Regions from separate parts of the Anaerobacillus alkaliphilus genome, predicted to be linked through region 2. Evidence: riboswitches for the same ligand, from Rfam matches in the RefSeq annotation. Region 2 holds a riboswitch; the other holds the start of a gene.

Region 1 (7,548 bases), on a different contig from region 2:
AAAAACCAAACACTGCTGTTAATTGACAAATTTATATAGTCAAAAATAGATGTTATGTTAAAATATATTATTATGTAACATACTTATAGTAAGTATAGGTTATATTGTACTTTAATGTTTGAGGGGGAGTTTTTTTATGTCAAAAGAAGCAAAAGTTCTAGTCGTCGATGACGAAGAACGTATCCGCCGTCTTTTAAAGATGTATCTTGAAAGAGAGAATTATGAGGTAGATGACGCAGAAAATGGAGAAATTGCACTCCATATGGCTGTTGAAAATAATTATGATTTAATCTTATTAGACATTATGATGCCTGGCATGGATGGAATTGAAGTTTGCCAAGAAATTCGCAAATCAAAGGCAACACCGATTATTATGCTAACAGCAAAAGGTGAAGAAGCAAATCGTGTTCAAGGTTTTGAAGCAGGTACTGACGATTACATCGTTAAACCATTCAGTCCAAGAGAAGTTGTCCTTCGTGTCAAAGCGTTACTTCGTAGATCTTCATCAACAAAGTTTTTACAAACAGAAACATCTTCAAAAGATGTATTAGTGTTTCCGCATTTAACAATTGATAACGATGCTCATAGAGTTTCCGTTGATGGAGCGGAAATTAGTTTAACGCCAAAAGAGTATGAGTTGCTTTTCTATTTAGCTCAGTCACCTGATAAAGTGTTTGCTCGTGAACAGTTGTTGAAAGATGTTTGGAACTATGAATTTTTTGGAGACTTACGGACAGTTGATACTCACATAAAACGTCTCCGTGAAAAGTTAAATCGCATTTCGCCAGATGCTGCAGCGATGATTTCAACTGTATGGGGTGTTGGGTATAAATTTGAGGCAGTGAAAGAGTAATGTTCTGGCGAAGTGTCGTTGGAAAGCTTTGGTTTACGTTTTTATTGTTAGTATCGGTAGTTTTAACGGTACTAACAATTATGCTTTTGCAGTATTTTGAGAAGTTTCATACCGATCAGGCAGAAGAACAACTTACAAATCACGCGGTAATGATTGCTTCCATTTTAGAAGAATACGAAACTGAGGAAGCGGCTCTTTCAACAACACAGCGAATCATTGATAACTATGCAATGAAGCTATTGTTAGTGTTAGATGGTGATGAGTTTTGGTATTATCCAAACGAGAATGATAAAATTCCAGTTGAACTTTTTGAGACAAATCCAGAGTTACTAAAGGTAGTTACTGATGGTGAGGTAATTATTACAAGAGGTGACTTTCCTTTTTATTCAGATGGGGAAGAAATTCATAACGAAGTATTAGTTGTCGGTATGCCTATTCAATTGGTACAAAATCGAACGGGAGTACTTTATCTCTATCAATATTTAGAAGTTGTTGAAGAAGCATTAACCCAAACAAAAAATATTATATTTTTAGCTGCAGGAATTGCGATTGTGTTAACAACTATTTTTGCCTTTTTCTTATCCACCAGAATTACGGCCCCACTTCGTAAAATGCGACAAGCTTCTTTAGAAGTCGCAAAAGGTAATTTTGATACAAAAGTACCTATTTTAACAAGAGACGAAATTGGTTCTCTAGCAATGGCATTTAACCGTATGGGTAGGGTCTTAAACACGAACCTAACTGCTTTAAATCAAGAAAAAGAACAGCTATCGAGAATTCTGAGTAGTATGGCAGATGGTGTTATTACCTTAGATCGAAAGGGATGTATTGTAGTTACAAACCCACCAGCTGAGCAATTTATTCAGGCTTGGTATTTTGAACAGAGTTTAAAGAGTGGGGATGTAACAGATGATCTACCTGCTGCGATAAAGAAATTGTTTCAGCAAGTTGTTGCACTAGAAAAAGAACAAATGGTAGAAGTAGACGTACAAGGTCGTACATGGGTTGTACTAATGACGCCACTTTATGACGAAAATTTCGTTCGTGGGGCAGTAGCAGTACTCCGAGACATGACTGAGGAGAGGCTACATGATAAACTTCGAAAAGATTTTATTGCAAATGTTTCACATGAATTAAGAACTCCAATTGCCATGTTGCAAGGCTATAGCGAGGCAATAATCGATGACATTGCTGGTTCTGAAGAGGAAAAGAAAGAGATTGCTCAAATCATTTATGATGAGTCTCTAAGAATGGGGCGCCTTGTAAACGAACTTCTTGACTTAGCAAGAATGGAAGCTGGTCATATTCAATTAAATATAGAACCTGTAAATATTCGAGAGTTCTCTAGAAGAATTTTACGCAAATTTCAAGGGTTGGCTAAAGACCATAACATTGTGTTAAAGGCCGAGATTGCCGATGTGGAAGAGGTAATCATGGTTGATCCAGATCGACTTGAGCAAGTATTTACTAATTTAATCGATAATGCGATGAGACATACTAGTGATCAAGGCTCAGTAACACTAGCTGTTTCGCCACTTAGAGAAGGAATTAAAGTAGATATTCGTGATACTGGTTCTGGTATTCCTGAAGAGGACTTACCATTTGTGTTCGAACGTTTCTATAAAGCGGATAAAGCTAGAACGAGAGGAAGGTCTGGAACAGGACTTGGACTAGCTATTGTAAGAAATATTGTCGAGGCCCATGGTGGTCATGTCTCAGTACACAGTAAGTTAGGAGAAGGTACGACATTTTCCTTCTTTATCCCTTCGAAAAATGAGGAATTATAGATTTTTAGAAAGAATTAGATTGTTTCTTATGAAACATTAACAAATAAAATTGCTAACTTAAAATAAAAAATTCCCTTAGGGGAATTTTTTATTTTTTGGCATCCTTATATATCTCACGCATAACATGTGCTAATTCTGGTACAATTAATTTCGTCATGGCTAGCTTTACAGCACCGCTTGATCCTGGCATCGAGAAGACAGCTGTTGCGCCACGAACTCCAGCAATAGCTCGGCTTAAAATAGCAGCTGGGCCAATATCTTCTGCGTAACTTAAGTATCTGAATATCTCTCCAAACCCTGGCATTTCTTTATCTAACATATCTCTTACAGCTTCATATGTAGTATCTCTAAATGTAATACCTGTTCCCCCATTAAGTAGAACTGCTTCTACCTCGGGACGTTCTGATGCTTCTCTAATAAGTGATTGAATTTGAGTGTATTCATCTTTCACAATATGATAGTCGATGACATTGTAGTTGCCGTTTGCCTCTAATAATTCCCTTATAAGTTGACCACTCTTATCTGTTTCTTCAGTTCGAGTATCTGAAACAGTAATAATCATACAACTAACCGTTTTGGGCGCTTCTTTCCGATGTTCTTCTACTCCCATCGATAAAACCTCCTATAAAATAAACTAAATACATGTAGAATTATACCATAATTTGAAAAAAGAAAACAAAATGGTCTTCTCAAACTAGGATAATTATGTATAATGGGAATAGTAAATCAATAATGTATTCTTTAAGGTCACTTTATTAAAGTAAAGTGTTAAAAGGGAAGTTGGTGTAACTCCAACACGGTCCCGCCACTGTAAACGCTAGAATGTTTTGTAAGTCCACTGTCATACTTTGATGGGAAGGAAAAACATTTGTTAATGCGTAAGTCAGGAGACCTGCCTTTAAGAAATAATGTGAAACCTTCGAGGAAAAGGGGAAGCAGTTATGTACATAGTTATTAGTGACTTTGCATATATCTGACTACCAAAAAGTTCCCATTGAAGGGAACTTTTTCTTTTTTTTACTTATTTTTTTCACCAAAAAGATTGGATTAGTCATGTAAAAGCAACAATGTAGTTTTTCTGACTGAGTTTTATCCTTGTTATTGAATTACATCCAAACACAAGAAAAGGGGTATGGAAAAATGAAGAAATGGATGCTTTTACTAGTATCACTATTTTTAGCAGCTACCGTAGTATTAGGCTGCACGAGTCCAGAAGAAGGAAAGCAGGAGGAAGCGCCTGCGGTAGTTGACGCAGAAAAAACGGAAGTAGCAGATCAAGAGGAAGTTGTAACTACTGAACAATTTCCATTAACCATAACTGATGCAGTTGGTAATGAAGTAACTCTTGAGTCACAACCAACTAGAATTGTTTCACTTATGCCTAGTGTTACTGAAACTTTATTTGCTGTTGGTGCAGGAGAAAACGTAGTTGGTCGAAGCGATTGGTGTAATTACCCTGCTGAAGCTTTAGATGTAGCTTCTGTTGGGCAAATGGAGTTTGACTTAGAAACATTGTTATCTTTAGAGCCTGATTTAGTTTTAGCTCATGAGGGTGGGTTGTATGCTGCAGGGGACAAGTTAGATCAAGTTCGTGCTGCTGGTATTCCTGTAGTAGTTGTAGGTAACTCAGACTTATTTGAAGAAGTATACGGAGCGATTGATATTGTTGCAGTTGCAACTGGCTTCTCTGAAAATGGTCATCGAATTATTAGCGATTTAAAGGCAAGCTTTGCTGAAATTAGTCAAAGAGCAGCCGAAGTCAAAGGTGAAGAAAAACGTAAAGTATGGCTCGAAATTGATCCTACTCTTTGGACAACAGGTAGTAATACATTTATGCATGAGATTTTAGAAACAATCAATGCAACAAATGTCGCTAGCGGAGTTGAAGGTTGGGCTCAATTCTCTGAAGAAGATGTAATCGTATTAAATCCGGATATTATTGTTACTACGTACGGTTATTATGTTGAAAATCCGAAGCAACAAATTCTTGAACGTGCTGGTTGGGACTCGGTATCAGCTGTACAAAATGAACAAATTTTTGATGTTAATGCTGACACATTATCAAGACCAGGTCCTCGTTTAGCTGAAGGAGTAGGACAACTTGCAAAACTTATTTACCCAGAAGTTTTCAACGACTAGAACCTTAGTTCCTTACATTATTTCATTTGTATTATTAATTATTGCGTTATTTATAGGAATTTCAATAGGGAGTGTCTCAATTCCTATTTGGAAAATACTAATGGTTATTATGGGAAAGCTATTTTATAGTCCATTCCTAGAATTAGTTGAACCAATGTTAGTTAATATTATTTGGAATATACGTCTCCCGCGAGTGCTGTTAGCTATGTTAGTTGGCGCTTCCTTAGCTCTTGCGGGAGCAGCTTTTCAAGGTTTTTTAAAAAATCCATTAGCTGATCCTTATACATTAGGGGTATCATCAGGTGCTGCATTAGGTGCAGTATTTGTTCTCTTCTTCGGTATTTCGTTACCTTTTGTTGGAAAAATGACGTTGCCGATTGTCAGTATTCTTGTTGGTTTTCTTACATTGCTTTTGGTCATTTCCTTTGCAAAAGTCATTCACCGACAAATGTCTGTAGAGACTATTATCTTAACGGGTATAATCTTTAGTTCATTTTTGGGATCTTTGATATCATTAATGATAGCTTTAACAGGAGAAGAACTAAGACAGATTATTGGTTGGCTCATGGGCAGTGTTTCAATGCGAGGATGGGAGTATGTAAAATTACAGGTCCCATTTTTTATAATAGGTACGTTATTCCTATTATTTAATGGGCGAGAATTAAACGCACTAAGCTTCGGTGAAGAAACAGCAAAGCATCTTGGTGTAAACATACAGGCAAGGAAATTGCTCATTCTAGTAGGAGCTTCATTGTTAACTGGTTCAGCAGTGGCAGTGTCAGGAACAATTGGATTTGTAGGTTTAGTTATCCCGCATTTGGTAAGATTACTCTGGGGAGCAGACCATAAGCATTTATTACCATTAGCTTGCATTAATGGAGGAGCTTTTTTAATACTTGCAGATTTGGTAGCGAGAACAATTATTGCGCCAACAGAAATTCCAATAGGTGTCATTACAGCATTAATAGGTGGTCCCGTTTTTGGGATTATTTTATTTAAGGCAAGGAAAGTTTAAGTAGTTGGAGGTCAACATGTTATTACAAGTGAATGGTTTATCTGGCGGGTACAATGGGTTAAATATCATAAAAGACATCTCTTTCTCGTTACAAAAAGGTGAAGTATTAGGAATTCTTGGTCCTAATGGTAGTGGTAAGACAACTTTATTAAAATTATTAAGTGGTTTATTACCTGTAAATAATGGGGATATTTTCTTAAATGACCGACTGCTCGAATCATATTCTTCGAAAGAACTTGCTAGAGAAGTTGCTGTTCTACCTCAAAATACTGAAACGTCCTTTACGTATTGTGTAGAGGACATTGTTTCATTAGGGAGATATCCATACCAACGAGGAATGTTCAATACGAATAGTAATGAAGACAAACGAATAGTCTTAGAGGCTATGAAACAAACACAAGTATATGACTTTCGGGATAAATACCTCCACACACTAAGTGGCGGAGAGCAGCAACGTGTATTGTTAGCTAGAGCGTTAGCTCAAGAACCAAAACTTCTTCTTCTAGATGAGCCTACAAATCATTTGGACATCTCTTTTCAAGTTAGTCTATTGGATTCTTTAAAAACTTGGGCAAAACATCGTTCTCTCTCTGTAATTGCCATACTCCATGATTTAAATATGGCTAGTTTGTATTGTGATCGTATTCTTTTAATGGAAAATGGGAAACAGGTCGATCTAAACAAGCCTAGTATTGTTCTTGAAGAAAGCCAACTTGAAAAGGTTTATCAAACATCATTAAAAAGAAAAGAACATCCTGTTGTCCCAAAGCCTTTAATAACCCTACTCCCTAAACATGAAGAAACAGAAAAAGATAACTTGCTACAAAAATTAGTTGTTACTCAAAATAACGAATATATCGCTATTCAAAGTCCTTTCCAGTTTAAAACACTATCGTCTGCAGTAGTGGGTGCAGGATTTAGTTGGGAAAGAACGTTCATCAATCGTCATGTAGATAAACATTATAATTGTGATGATCCAAAAACGGAATACAAACAGTTTTTAACTGCAAAGAACTTTGATGTATCGGAAACTGTCGGCATGATGACAGCTGCAGTCCTGGAGGATGCAGAGTTTATTATAAAGGAATTTGAAGAATTTACTGTCTTTGTCATGGTCACAGCAGGTTTATCTAATGCTGTCGATGTTTCTAAAGCTTATCTTCATGATGGGAAAAAGGCGACAGTAGGAACAATAAATACCTGGATATTTATTGATGGAAACCTATCTGAAGCTGCTTTTGTTCAAGCGCTGGTAACTGCTACTGAGGCCAAAGCTAAGGCATTGCATGACGAAGAAATACTAGATCCAGTTATGGGTACAATCGCCACAGGTACCTCGACTGATAGTATTATGATTGCTGCAACTCAAAAAGGGAAAGAGTTTCCATATGCAGGATCGATTACCGCTCTTGGGAAAGCTATTGGTCTCTTAGTTCACGAAGCAACACAAAAGGCAATCGAACGTAATAAAAGGAGATTGTTCACACCATGACTATTGAAACACATCTAATAGCCTTAACCTTGGCCTTTATGATTGATTTACTTATTGGCGATCCTAAACGCCTACCGCATCCTGTGGTAGGTATGGGAAAACTAATATCCCTATTCGAAAAAACTCTAAATAAAGGAAATCACCGAAAAGGGAAGGGAATATTTTTCTTAATTTCTTACTTATTTATAATTGCTGTAGTTGTATTTGCTATTTTATCTATCTGTTATTACATTCATTGGGGTCTTGGACTAGCTGTTGAAGC
Region 2 (7,548 bases):
TCTCAGAAGATGAAAAGTCTAAAATATTCAATCAAATGAATGTAATGTTTGATAAAAGAACCTCGAAAACGACTGGAAAGAAAAGGTCCTACCAATATAAGTACTATCTATCATTCGCTGCCGTTGCGCTCATTTTAAGCATTCTATTAGCTCCTATGTTGCAAAAAGTGGTTGAGGACAACGAATATCAGGCGCTACCTTCAGAAGAAAAACTCCTATTTGGTGATGTAACTAACATGGGTGTTGTTGAATTTATTAAAGTAAGCTGGAATGAAGAAGATATTTACTTTTATTTGAATGATGCAGATATGGTTAAAGTATCCGATGAGTTGCAGAAGTTGAAAATTACCGAAAATGAATTTGCTGAGACGCTAGAGTCGGCGCAACCTAACCAGTTTTTACTAACAATTTCTTTTAATTCAAGTGAAGAAATTTATAGTACGGTAATGGTCGATGTGAATGGAACGGTTTATATTAGGAATAGTTTTACGACAGGAGAGATACCGACTTCTTTCATTAGTGAAGGAAATAAAGCCTTTTACGAATTAGTAGGTGGCATTGTAGAAAAACAGATCCAAGACGAGGAAGAAATGGGATTAGAGGGACTACCTCCGACAGCGTTAGAAGCGGCAACAACAATAATCAGGGCACTTAAAAATGAGGATATGGCAACAGTTGCAGTATGGGCACACTACGAAAAAGGGGTTCGTTTTTCTCCTTATGCTAATGTTGATATGGAGACTGACATCGTTTTGACCAGAAATCAGTTGGAAGGTTTCATGAAAGATTCTACTAAACGAGTTTGGCGAACCTCATCTAGCTTACATCAGCAGATTGAGTTAACAAATGAAGAATATTATAAAAACTATGTATACGGTGTAGACTTCATGAATGCAGAAGTTGCATTAAATCAGATACTTGGGCAAGATAGCTCACTAGAGAACTTGACTGCAGTCTATCCTAGAGAGAGCCATGACTTCGTTGATTATCATATTGAAGCAGGCCCTAATGGAATGGGTTGGCGTAGTCTTCGACTTGTATTTGAGAAAATAGGTGAAGATCGTGCGCTCGTAGGCATTATTCATGACCAACCTGAGACCAATATAAAAGAAGACTATCTAACAAAACTTAATGATATTGAAAATAGCTTAACTGAAAACTCACAAGCTGTAACTCAATTAGAAATGATCCAGGCTCAAAGTGAGGAGTTCACTCAATGGGATGATGCTTTAAATGAAATCTATAGCGCACTTGAAATCGATTACCTCAGAGTGAAATGACAAAGCTAAGGGAAGAACAACGAGGGTGGATAAAATATAGAGATGAAGAGGCAAAGAAAAGATCAAAGGTTTTTGAAGGAGGAACGATGGAGTCATTAGAATATATTAGTACACAAGCCCGAATTACGAAAGAAAGATGCTTTGAATTAGTTGAAGAGTATATGTAGTCTCTTATTGCAGATAGGGGAGGAGTTTTCAGATGAAGATCGTTATTGCACCTGATTCCTTTAAAGAAAGCTTAACAGCATTAGAAGTAGCTAATGCAATTGAAGAGGGTTTAAAAGAAGTGTTACCCAATAGCCATTTAGTAAAAATACCAATGGCTGATGGCGGGGAGGGCACTGTTCAATCATTAGTAGATGCAACAGGGGGGACAATTGAAACCACCACTGTTACTGGCCCGTTAGGAAATACAGTTCAAGCCTCGTATGGCTTACTAGGTGATGGCAAAACAGTAGTAATTGAAATGGCTGCTGCATCAGGTATTCACTTAGTACCTTTTGATAGAAGAAACCCAATGCATACAACGACTTGGGGAACAGGAGAATTAATTAAGGTTGCGTTGGATAAGGGTGTAGAGAAAATGATCATTGGTATCGGAGGAAGCGCCACTAATGACGGGGGAGCTGGGATGTTACAAGCTCTTGGAACCAATCTCCTTGATGAAAAAGGAAATCAAATTCCTCTTGGAGGTATGGGTTTAGAAAAGTTAGCCAAAATTGATGCCTTCTCCCTCGATCCCCGTTTACAAGAAGTAAAGATTGTCGTCGCTTGTGATGTCAATAATCCGTTAACAGGCCCAAAAGGAGCTTCGGCAATTTTTGGACCGCAAAAAGGGGCTACACCTGAACAAATTCTTCAGTTGGATTACAACTTAGCTCACTATGCTGCTATTATTCGACGTGATCTAGGAAAAGACATTGAGCATCTTCCAGGCGCCGGTGCTGCAGGAGGATTAGGAGCTGGACTACTCGCTTTTCTGTCTGCTGAACTAAAGCGTGGTGGAGATCTAGTGATTGAAGCAACGAATTTGGAAGATGCAGTTCGGGACGCTGACCTAGTCATCACCGGCGAAGGTGGAATTAATCATCAAACAATACATGGGAAAACACCTACTTGCGTAGCCTTAACTGCCAAAAAACATGGTGTACCAGTTATTGCAATAGCCGGAAGTTTAACAAACGACTATAGAAATGTTCATGAGCATGGCATTGATGCGGTATTTAGTATCGTACCAGGTGTTGTATCGCTAGAAGAAGCACTCGAAAACGGATACGAAAATGTAAAAAACACTGCGCGAAATCTTGGAGCAGTCATAAAGTTGTTATCAATAAGAAAAGCATCTAGTCAGTGTAAAACTGACTAAATTCTTCCTCATTCGACTCTAGTAAAAAATAAATGATTGCAATTTATTCTTTCCTAGGATAAAATTACAACTACAATATATAGTGCGTGGCAATTGAGTTATGACTGTATATGGATAAAAGTGAATATGATTTGGAAATACAGGTGTCTAGTTTTATAGACTTAATAGGGAATTCGGTGAAAGTCCGAAACTGTCCCCGCAACTGTAAATGTGGACGAAATGAGAAAACCACTGTATAAGAACGTCACGTTTTGTGGTACTTATATGGGAAGGCTCAGAGTAGGAAGAAGCATAAGTCAGGAGACCTGCCTGTTTTCCAAGTTTCTTCGTCTTCGGGGATTGGGACTAGGAACGGTACGGGGATCTATGTATCTTTCTAGTCGCAGACCCCTTTGTTAAGCATTGTACCGTTTTTAACCTCTTCTCTGATGAAGGGGTTTTTATTTTGGTATAACTGAAAGGTGGTTACAACTATGAAGGTAGGAATTAGTTGGGAAGAGGAATTACAAGGAATTTTGAGGCAGTATCCTGATCTGGATACGATTTCGTTCCAAGGAAAGATAAATACATTATTAGATAACGTCGAAAAAGAAAAAGTCTTGCACTTATTAATTTTAGAGTCACTTGATAGAGTGACGAGTGAGGAACCAAATTGGACGTATGTTGCTGCAAGAATATATCTATTAGACTTGTATGAAGAAATTGAAAAAAATCGAGGTGGACAAGCCTATCAATCATTACATGATTTAATAGTAGCTCTTACTAATAAGGGCATTTACCGTAGTGATTTACTACAAGATTATTCTTCAACAGAAATTCACGAGTTAGAGAAAATTATTCTTCCTGAAAATGATCATTTATTTACATACATTGGATTAAAAACCTTGGCAGACCGCTATTTGGCGAGAACGCATGAAGGACTCTTATATGAATTACCACAAGAACGATTTTTAATCATTGCCATGACACTACTGAGTAAGGAACCAAAATCATTTAGATTACAATATGTCAAAGAGGCCTACTGGGCATTATCCAATCTTTACATGACGGTAGCAACGCCTACGCTAGCCAACGCTGGGAAAAGCTATGGACAGCTATCTAGCTGCTTTATAGATACAGTGGATGATAGTTTGCGAGGCATATTTGATAGTAATACAGATGCCGCAACGGTAAGTAAAAATGGTGGTGGACTTGGTTTATATTTAGGGAAAATACGGGCAAAGGGCTCTTCAATTAAAGGCTTTAAAGGCAATTCTTCAGGTGTATTACCTTGGATGAAACAGCTTAATAACACGGCCGTAAGCGTCGATCAATTGGGACAGCGTCAAGGAGCGATTGCAGTTTATCTAGACATTTGGCATAAAGATATATTGGCATTTTTAGATGCCAAACTAAACAACGGTGATGAGCGCTTCCGAACACATGACTTATTCACTGGCGTGTGTATTCCAGACATTTTTATGGAGAAAGTCGAAAACCGAGAGAATTGGTATCTATTTGATCCACATGAAGTTCGCCAAGTTATGGGTTTTTCATTAGAGGATTATTTTGATGAGCAAAAAGGTGAAGGAACATTTCGGACTAAGTATGAGGAATGTATCGCAACTGATGCTCTCTCTAGAGAAGCTATTCCTGCGATTGAAATCATGAAAAGACTGATGGTTTCACAATTAGAAACAGGGACACCGTATATGTTCTATCGAGATACGGTCAACCGTCTTAACCCCAATAAACATGCCGGGATGATTTATGGTTCGAATCTTTGTACTGAAATTATGCAAAACATGAGTCCAACTTTGGTGAAGGAAGAAGTGACTCAAGATGGAAATATCGTAATAACGAAACAGCCAGGTGATTATGTAGTTTGTAACTTAAGTTCCATTTCACTTGCAAAAGCAGTTACTGACGATGTCCTAAAACGGCTAATTCCTATCCAGGTACGAATGCTTGATAATGTGATCGACCTTAATAAAATTGATGTCCCACAAGCGCAGTTAACAAATCAAAAATATCGTGCCATTGGTTTGGGTACATTTGGTTGGCATCATCTTTTGGCTATTAAACAAGTGAAGTGGGAGTCCGAGGAAGCAGTTCGGTTTGCAGATGCTTTATATGAAGAAATTAATTATCTTTCTATTAAAGCAAGTCTAGAATTGGCCAAAGAAAAGGGTGTCTATCCGGTATTTAAAGGATCTGACTGGGAAAATGGCCAATACTTTGAAGCTAGGAACTACCAAACGGATAGGTGGCAGGAACTCAAAGAGGAAGTGAAGCAATACGGCCTTCGCAATGGTTATTTGCTAGCGGTGGCGCCAAATTCAACAACCTCGATTATCGCTGGCTCTACTGCTTCTATCGATCCAATCTTTAAAAAAGAGTACTCTGAGGAAAAGAAAAACTATAAAATTACAGTGACAGCACCTGATTTGAATGCAACGACTACCTGGTACTATAAATCTGCTCATAACATTGACCAACACTGGAGCATTAAACAGAATGCAGCAAGACAAAAACATATTGATCAGGCCATTTCATTTAATTTATATGTAAAAAATACGGTTCGAGCGAAGGACTTATTAGACCTACACATAGAAGCTTGGAAACAAGGTCTAAAAACAACCTATTATGTTCGATCAACAGCTACAGAGTTAGACGATTGTGAAAGTTGTTCTAGTTAGGAGGGATGAGTCAATGACCACATTACACCCGAGGAAATTATATGATGTAACCGCACCAAATGCATCTACAGGCATAATTAATGGCCAAAGCTCAAATGTTTTAAACTGGGATGATGTTCGCTTCCCTTGGGCTTATCCACTCTACAAAAATATGTTAGCAAACTTCTGGACACCGTTTGAAATCAACATGTCCACAGATATCAAACAGTATGAAAAATTAAGTTTAGTAGAGAAAGAAGCATTCAATAAGATTATTGGTTTATTAGCTTTTTTAGACAGTATTCAAACAGACTATTCCATGCATGTAGCGAGATATCTAACAGACTCTAGTTTATCAGCATTAATGACGGTACTAGCTTTTCAAGAGGTAGTCCACAATCAAAGCTATTCTTATGTCTTATCTAGCGTTGTTCATAAACAAAAACAAGATGAGATTTTTGAGTATTGGAAGCATGATCCAATCCTTCGAGAAAGAAATGATTTTATCGCTGAAGGTTATAATCGTTTTATCAATGATCCAACTCCTCAAACATTGCTTGAGTCGATTGTCTATGATGTGATTTTAGAAGGTCTAAATTTTTATTCTGGTTTTAGCTTCTTCTATAACCTAGCAAGAAATCAGAAAATGGTTTCAACTTCGACAATGATCAATTACATTAATCGTGATGAACAGTTGCATGTTTATTTATTTTCAAATATTTTTAAAGAACTACGAAAAGAGTATCCTGAATTAAATAGTGAAGCTAACGACCAGTTTGTACAAGCTACATTCAGGCGAGCTGCTGAGCTGGAAATCCAATGGGGTCGTCATATTATTGGAGAAAAAATTTCTGGTATTCAAATGGAGGATTTAGAATCCTATATCAAATTTATCGCGAATAAACGAGTCAATGAATTGGGAATTGAGAGGCCGTTTGAGGGGTACCGTACAAATCCAATGAAATGGATTAAAGCCTATGAAGATGTAAACAGCAGTAAAAGTGACTTTTTCGAACAGAAGTCACGTCAATACACAAAGGTATCTGTTGATAACGGGTTTGATGACCTGTAAAAATAATAGAAAAGCACCTCCATTTTTAGAAGTTGGAGGTGCTATTTTACTCAGCATGCTTTGATAGGTTTGGTAAAGTGTTCAGTCTTGCCTTGAGAAGATATCGAGTAAAAATAGAATACGTTTTTATATTTAAGTTGTTCAGTTAATTCACTTGTTTTTTTTTACTAGACTCTTCATCTGCAACATCTTCTGTTATCTCTTGGGTATCTTCCTCGCTATTATTTTTGACTTCATGACTTTCATTACTAGTTTCGCTACTTAGACTTAATAGGTTTTCATCACGAATGCTATCCCTGTCGTCCGCAATTACTAGTTCACTATTAATAGTGCTTTCCTCCTTTAAAATACTTACACCGGCAAAGCTAACATTCCTGATCTGATTGATTGGAATTCTAATGACCATTTGTTTTTGAATTAATGTTAGATAATCTTCATAGATCTCAACAAGTAAACCGTCAATCCGATCTAGTCTATTTCTGTTAATATTAATCCAACTAAATTTTAAATTGGTTAATAATTGATTGAAGTTCTTTCCAATAATTTGACTATTCATTGGTTGGAATGTTTGAAATTCTACTTCCTGATAAGTAATATCGGATGCGCTTCTATTTGGTTCACTTATACTATGAATATAGCTGCTAGTATAGAAGGTAACTCCATCTTCTTCTGTGAAAATACCAATGTAATCCTCTTTTACTTCAACTAACATACCAGTTCTTACGTCTTGGCCACTACTGATACGTACACTTCGATATTTGAGCTTATCGAGGAGTTCATGTAGGTTTTTGGCCAGTACATACTCTGGTTCATTGTTTTCAAAGCAATTTAGTGAAACGAAACGCAAAGTAGAATCTTCACAAATCGTTTTCACATGTGCAATATTATAGTAAATAATTTCATCGGATTCTGTATGCATGACCATAAAATCTTCAGTTGTATCGACGATTTTTCCGAAACTAGTTTCATTTCCTCCTTGATAAACCCAACAAGTGCTACCCTTCAATGATTGTATATACTCCATGGTTTAACAACCGCCTCCGTCATTTAAGTTTACGTAAAATGACTATTTAGCCTACGTTTAATTTATAAGCATACTATGACCTTCTGGTTTAGTTGTGTTGGGTATCCGTTTATTTTTTGTAGAATGCGTTCAAAAGTCCCAGTAGGAAA

Evidence for each region. Region 2 has a riboswitch for cobalamin ahead of DS745_RS06140 (ribonucleoside-diphosphate reductase subunit alpha). Riboswitches for the same ligand answer to the same signal wherever they lie in the genome.
Region 1: another riboswitch for cobalamin. It lies ahead of DS745_RS00370 (ABC transporter substrate-binding protein); the one in region 2 lies ahead of DS745_RS06140 (ribonucleoside-diphosphate reductase subunit alpha).

What each region holds. Positions count from the first base shown of each region.
Region 1 covers NZ_QOUX01000001.1:62,306-69,853, forward strand. The annotation lists gene DS745_RS00355 (response regulator transcription factor) at 137-853, shown strand; gene DS745_RS00360 (ATP-binding protein) at 853-2,640, shown strand; gene DS745_RS00365 (MogA/MoaB family molybdenum cofactor biosynthesis protein) at 2,729-3,250, opposite strand; cobalamin riboswitch at 3,368-3,554, shown strand; gene DS745_RS00370 (ABC transporter substrate-binding protein) at 3,781-4,779, shown strand; gene DS745_RS00375 (FecCD family ABC transporter permease) at 4,742-5,794, shown strand; gene DS745_RS00380 (adenosylcobinamide amidohydrolase) at 5,811-7,286, shown strand; gene cbiB (adenosylcobinamide-phosphate synthase CbiB) at 7,283-7,548, shown strand, end outside.
Region 2 covers NZ_QOUX01000023.1:52,307-59,854, reverse strand. The annotation lists gene DS745_RS06155 (lysozyme inhibitor LprI family protein) at 1-1,280, shown strand, start outside; gene DS745_RS06150 (lysozyme inhibitor LprI family protein) at 1,277-1,447, shown strand; gene DS745_RS06145 (glycerate kinase) at 1,480-2,646, shown strand; cobalamin riboswitch at 2,771-2,973, shown strand; gene DS745_RS06140 (ribonucleoside-diphosphate reductase subunit alpha) at 3,120-5,324, shown strand; gene DS745_RS06135 (ribonucleotide-diphosphate reductase subunit beta) at 5,338-6,375, shown strand; gene DS745_RS06130 (hypothetical protein) at 6,521-7,399, opposite strand.